Regions from separate parts of the Paenibacillus sp. CFBP13512 genome, predicted to be linked through region 2. Evidence: riboswitches for the same ligand, from Rfam matches in the RefSeq annotation. Region 2 holds a riboswitch; the other holds the start of a gene.
What was found. Region 2 has a riboswitch for cyclic di-AMP ahead of PaeCFBP13512_RS21245 (C40 family peptidase). Riboswitches for the same ligand answer to the same signal wherever they lie in the genome.
Positions count from the first base shown of each region.

Region 1 (3,425 bases), on a different contig from region 2:
GAGGCTGAATAAGTAATGTGACGGCAATCAATTTCATTTCTTTGCCTTCAATTTTGCGACCGAGAAATTCAGGTGTGCGTCCAACCATAAGACCGGATAAGAACACCGCAATAATGGCATACATTAGAATATTCAACAGTCCTACACCTGAACCGCCAAATACTGTATTTAGCATCATATTTCCTAATGCAATCAATCCACCGAGTGGTGTTAACGTATCATGCATGTTATTGACAGCACCAGTCTCTGAAGCAGTAGTAACTACAGAGTAGAACGAAGATTGAGCTTCGCCTAATCGTACTTCTTTACCTTCCATCGATCCTGCATTGTGCTGGGTACCTAATTGATTAATCAATGGATTTCCTTGATATTCACTTGCAAGAGATACACTAAGCATCACGACAAACATCATAACCATCGAAACGAATAATACTCGGCCTTGCTTCGAGTTGCCGACCATTTTACCGTACGTAAATGGCAATGACATTGGAACCAGTAACATCATCAGCATTTGCAACATATTACTGAATCCGCCTGGATTTTCAAAAGGATGTGCAGAGTTGGCTCCAAAATAACCACCACCGTTATTCCCTAATTCTTTGATCGCTAGAAATGATCCAATTGGACCTACACCAATCTTTTGCTCTGTTCCTTGTAACGTCTGTGCTGTCACTACAGTATGCAACGTCTGCGGCATACCTAATCCAACAAAGACAAGCGCCATAATAAAAGTAAGAGGTAACAAAATGCGTGTAATTGCCCGTACTAGATCCGTAAAGAAATTACCTAGTGGCTTACCGGTTATTCCTCTAATAAATGCAATTGCAACCGCAATCCCTGTTGCCGGTGATACAAACATCATAAAGATAATCGCTGTCATCTGTGAAAATAAAGATAAACCACTTTCACCACTATAATGCTGTAAATTGGTATTTGTCATAAAGCTAATCGCTGTATTGAACGCTAGATCAGGGCTCATATTCGTAATGCCCGCTGGATTCAAAGGTAATACATGTTGAAGACGGAAGATCGCATAAGCGATAAGTAAGATCACTGTATTACTGATCAATACGGCTCCTGCATATTGCTTCCACGTCTGATTTTCACCTTTGATTCCACCGAACCTGTAAATCCATTTTTCAATAGGATGAAACCAACGATCTAATCGATTGGGTGTATTGTCAAAAGCATGTGCAATATAATGTCCGGTTGGACGAGCGATGATTAAAGCAATAATAAAAGTGACTGCAATTCCGATATATGAAAAGATACTCACGATGTTCTCCCCTGACCCATTAGAATTTTTCTGGATAAATTAATGCGTAACATAGATAAATGGTTAATCCACCAATAATAATCCACAGCAGCCAAGTCATCGCTCATTCCTTCTTTCTCCGATAGCTACAGATGCCCATTGCAGCAACCCGCTCAACCCTACAGTAATCAACAAAACCAATCCAATCATTAATATATCCATCATATGTGAAGAACTCCCTGCATTCATTTTGGTTACTATAATTTGCTAAAAAAGGCACAAAAAAAGAAGCCTGGAGAAAAGCAGAACTTTTCCCCAGACTTCTACAAACACGCACACTTATCGTGTACCTGCCGAGTTGCTGGTTAGGAGTTCTCCCTTATACGCTTACGGAGTTAGCTGTCGGATTCGGGCTGGAAGATTGCCCGTTCCGGTAGATACCGGAATTCACCCCATGTTGTGTAGATCCTGATCATTTCCTATCAGTCCTCTCCATCAACGATTGGTTCCCCCGCTTTTCATATGCATATGAAAATTAAGCGTTGTGACATTGTTAACATATCAAAAAACACAGAGTCGTATTACACTGTGTCAGATCGGCACAAGCTTCACACTTCTCTCCTATCCACGCTTACGAGGTTAGCTGTCGGATTCGGGCGGTGAGAGTCGCCCTACTGCATTGTCTGACTGTACCATGGTTAGTCAGTATGCAGATTCACCCCAACGATTCACATTCCGGCTCTCACACCGTTTTGTGAAATCGCAATTTGGTTCCCCCGTTTTTCGGTTAGCACCGAAAACTCAGCGATCAAAAACATTGGAAACTTCATTTATATCAGTTGCTGAATCGTATTCATCAACTGCCTGCAATGAATAATACGCCTGTCCTTGTCAACTGTAAAGCTGAGAAAAGACGCAAAAAAAGCTGTGAATCATCACAGCTTTCATTTTCAGATAACTATTGAAAAGTTATCTATCGCAGGCTCCTATTTTCTCTCTTTTTCATCGTTTCTCTACTTTTTCACTGTTGTTACATCGCATTTATCATTCATTTGCAACAGATTCTGAAAACGGTTATGTCATTTTTTACGCAAGATGCTATCATTTTTAAAATTATGGTCAACCTGTGTAGATTTCATAAGCGAAATGATACAGTGTGCTAATGTCTGAATTTAATGGCTTACCGTTGCTGAAAAATTGGATTCTGACAATATCATAATAATGTCTGTATTTGGATGATTGGAAAGTATATTGTCCTACTCCTGGATTATCAATATTGACTGGCATTGTAAAGTTACCTGAAGCATCTGTCGTAGCTGTTCCGGGAATCACTTTGCCATTGAGAATTGTAGTGATATTAGTCGTTACGATAGCGTTCGCTACCGGATTGCCTGTAGCATCAAAAGCACGACCTGAGATCACAATATTGTTTTTGACACGCCACTTATTACCTTGTCCATAATTAATAAATCCATAGACACCACCATCTGTTGTAATATTACTGATCGCAACTCTGGATACATCTGCTGTCTGATAATTAACAGATAGTTTGTATGGAGTCGTTAGATCGAATGTAGAAGGTGCTAAGACTTGAATATAATACGTTCCCGCAGGTAGTGTGACTTGACCGTTGGTATTCTGTGCCAGTGTTCCTTGACTCACCAGATTCGCATTAAATAACTGTAATTGATACGTTCCATAAGCAGATGTGTTGTCTAGACGAAGGTTCATTTTGGATTGAGCTGTCAAAGTGACTTTTGTCCAATCCTCGTCAAAACGATTATCAATATTCTGTGTGCTGACAAAAGGTGCTGATCCTTTATCTTTGGCTAACCACGGATTATCATCAGGCTCGCTTGCATCATAACTATCTGAAGTGACAGCAAATACAGTAAATGGATTAGTGGTATCTGCTCCTTGATAAGAACTTACTCTAATAAAATAATATCCTGCTTTGGCAATATGACTAAGCTGTTCATATTGTGTTGGACCTTTGGTAGAAAAAGCGACCTGCTCGATCTCAGATGTCTCTTCATTCAAATAATAAAGTGAAAGATCATAATCAACCGTAGCCGAATTAACTACACTTAAAAAAGAAGTCAGTTTCGCTGGATTAGTGACTTGAGTATAAAACCAGCGACTTTCTCCTTCAGCAGCAATGTAACCTTGA
Region 1 covers NZ_QGAD01000014.1:24,456-27,880, forward strand. The annotation lists gene kdpA (potassium-transporting ATPase subunit KdpA) at 1-1,276, opposite strand, end outside; gene kdpF (K(+)-transporting ATPase subunit F) at 1,296-1,376, opposite strand; cyclic di-AMP (ydaO/yuaA leader) riboswitch at 1,625-1,807, opposite strand; cyclic di-AMP (ydaO/yuaA leader) riboswitch at 1,869-2,072, opposite strand; gene PaeCFBP13512_RS17890 (carboxypeptidase-like regulatory domain-containing protein) at 2,375-3,425, opposite strand, start outside.
Region 1: another riboswitch for cyclic di-AMP. It lies ahead of kdpF (K(+)-transporting ATPase subunit F); the one in region 2 lies ahead of PaeCFBP13512_RS21245 (C40 family peptidase).

Region 2 (3,425 bases):
GCGAATGGTATATACGTTTGTCCTGGCTTCTTGTTCACTACTCATTAATCTAAATAAACTAATACTATCCATAACTACACGCTTACAACCAATTTCTTTGATCATATATTCAAATAATCCATTGGGTTCAAGCATCTGTTCTAATAAAATTTCCGGTTCTATACAGATCACACGTAATAAGTTACGCCGTTCCAAATCTTTCAAATTCCATCCAAACCGTTCCATATCATCGTAGATTTGTTCAGGAAGTTCTTCGAATGTAATATAAATACCGGGCTCATTATGTTTAATAGCACCTTCAACCAAGAATTGCATACCTATCGTTGTTTTGCCTGTACCTGGCTCACCTTCCAGAATAACGACGCCTCCTGGGGGAATGCCACCGCATAAAATATCATCCAGTCCCGGGATACCTGTACTAATAGGCTGTTTTAATGTCTTGGTGTAAGCAGCTTCGCTTTTTTGCATTTAGTGTTCCCTCCATCTGTAGAATATTTTAGTCACGCAAGGGACAGCTTCCTACGATGATGACTTTCTCTTAATTATAACAAGGGTTTAGAGATAGAAGGAAGTAAATTTCCAATTTTTATAGTCATTTGACATCCCATCCTCATTCATAACCTTTTTTACCATATTTTACTTGTTATTATATGATATAAATAAAGATAATCCTACTATTTTGAATCCTTAATACTTGTTGGTGAAATATTATTCTTCTATAGAAGAAGTTTTTTTAAAGTGATACCAAAATGGTGACATGAAATGATAAAAGACCGACGATCTGAGGGTCGTCGGTCTTTTGTGTAATACGTAGACTATGTTAGTTATTATTAACCTTCTAATGCAGATTTAAACTCTTCTGAAGACTGATTCCACCACTCTTCATTATGGGCAACCAATAACTTTTTAAGCGCTGCTTTTTCTTCTGTTCCTAAGCCCTCTAACATAATGCGACGCTTGATCGCATAATCTAACTTATTCACATGCTCGGCAAGAATTTTCCAGCCTTTTTTCTCTTCTTCATTGATCCACATCTCACAAGCTGTCGCTCCTGCATAATTAACACCTTCAGCTAATTTATCTACAGCGACCCATACTAACCATACTTGGCGACCACCATTTAATTCTTCACGATTGGTAGTAAATTTGATTCCTTTTTCTACCTTACTTTTGGCATGCATAGCGCCAACATCGATTTTTGCTTCGCCATGGTCTATAATGATAGGGGAAACATTATTGAGGTTAATCGCTCCTGATCCAAACCCCTTATGTTTACTACTTTTTGCACTACTACTTACAATATTCAGTGACATTGACTTTTTACTTGCTTGATTTTCATCCATATTGTTAGAATACTCCTTTGTAGGTCAGTATAAATAAAGACTGTTATACATATAAATGGGACTTTAATCTATTACTCATATTGTAGCGAATAATGAGTTAAAAGCCAATAAAGTCGATTATTGTCACGATTTTTCATAAAAAAAGGTAAAAAACGTTCATTATTGTGATTGGTGAACCGAAGAAAGTATATATAGTGGTCATCATTCACTAATAACCACCCACATCTGATCAAAAGATTAAATTTTTTTAACTTTTAAGAACATGACAACCGTAGGCTTTGACAGAGATTACTCGTCAAAATGCTTAAGCAAATATTAAAAACAGATGAATAAACGTTTGCCAAAGTAAAAAACCTCTGGTAGAATAAATCCAGTGAGATTTTAGTAACAACTTTGTAAACTTTAAAACGAAATGCTGTAACCTTTATAGCGTAATGAAAAATTTGTCGTTTTGTCGTAATGATCCGTGAACGGTACATACCAAGCTTTGAGCCAAATTCCTTGGTACCGGGAAACGGGGGAACCGTTTTGGGTGAATTGATCTTGTTTCGGAGGGATCATAGGGGAATACCTTCTACCGAATCCTTAAGCTAACCTCGTAGGCAATTGGAAGGGGACAATTGATTTTGAACATGAAAAAGAAACTAACAGCCGCAGTAATGGGACTTGCTATTGCATTTACGTCACTTGGAGTAACAAGTGCACATGCAGATTCTAAAATGGATCAAGTAATTGATGGAGCTATTGGAACACCTTATCGTATTGGTGGAACATCTTTCAGCGGTTTTGACTGCTCTGGATTTACACAATATGTATTCGGCAAAATGAACATTGATCTTCCTCGCCAATCTAGTTCTCAATATCAAGTAGGTGAGCCTGTATCAAAAAGTGATTTAATTGCTGGAGATCTGTTATTCTTCAATACTACCGGGGCTGGAGTTTCACATGTAGCAGTTTATGTAGGAAATGGTAACTTCGCACACGCTTCTACTTCTAAAGGTGTGAGAATTGACAGTTTGAGCATGGATTACTATCAAAATCGTTACGTTGGTGCTAAACGCGTTATGAGTGATTCCACATATAACACCTTCGCAACTGACAATTAATTATCCTATTAACAACTCATATAAATGAACCTACAGACCACTTAAGATTCCCGCCAGAATCTTTGGTGGTTTTTTTATGTTTCTATATAAGTAAGACGTATCGAACGTCTAATAGGTTACATAAAATTGTGAATCTTTGAAAATTTATATTTTGTTGTGGTTATAATTATGTCTACTTATTATTAACCTACTCGTAATTATGGTAAACAGGATATTGCAAATTTTTTATCTTTTTTTTATGGTATACATATGAAGTATGGTCATAGGAGGTTACTGGATGAGCTCATCACTAGATTCTGTTTTTCATACTATTCCTTTGACAGAATTACATGCCGCTGAAGTATGCACATGGATCTATGAACCACCTTATAATATCTATGGTTGGATGGCATGGGAACAAATGAAAGAATTAGGGATTGAATTTGGAGATCCGATAATTCGAGAAAAACAATATCTATCTGTTCTAGATAAACATGAACAACTAGCTGGCTTTGCTCAACTTTTTCCATTAGGAGATACGATTAGACTAGGTATAGGAATGCGTCCCGATCTTTGTGGTCATGGTTATGGAGAAGAATTTTTACGAGCAATTGTGCAGACGGCTCAGGAACGTAGTGCTACCGCAGAGATTGATTTAGAAGTATTGACCTGGAATCAACGGGCTATTCGCACCTATCAGAAAGCAGATTTTTATATTACAGATATGTATGAACGCAGAACGCCTGATGGGATGAAGCCTTTTTATTGTATGGTCTATCAAGCTCCGCCTAACGCACGTTATCCTAATCTCTAAAATAAAAGCACAGAAGGAATGATAAGACTCATTCTTCTGTGCTTTTTGTGTATTTCTTTTTTACATACCTATAATAGATGTTTTAAATTAAAGTTACGAAAGTCATTTCTTCTTTGCCAATCAGAATATCGATCCGATGGGTATCTGCATCGTAAATGACAACTCCACTACCTACATTGATCA
Region 2 covers NZ_QGAD01000024.1:13,697-17,121, reverse strand. The annotation lists gene PaeCFBP13512_RS21255 (ATPase domain-containing protein) at 1-468, opposite strand, end outside; gene PaeCFBP13512_RS21250 (YwhD family protein) at 831-1,343, opposite strand; cyclic di-AMP (ydaO/yuaA leader) riboswitch at 1,824-1,963, shown strand; gene PaeCFBP13512_RS21245 (C40 family peptidase) at 1,976-2,449, shown strand; gene PaeCFBP13512_RS21240 (GNAT family N-acetyltransferase) at 2,727-3,242, shown strand; gene PaeCFBP13512_RS21235 (hypothetical protein) at 3,325-3,425, opposite strand, start outside.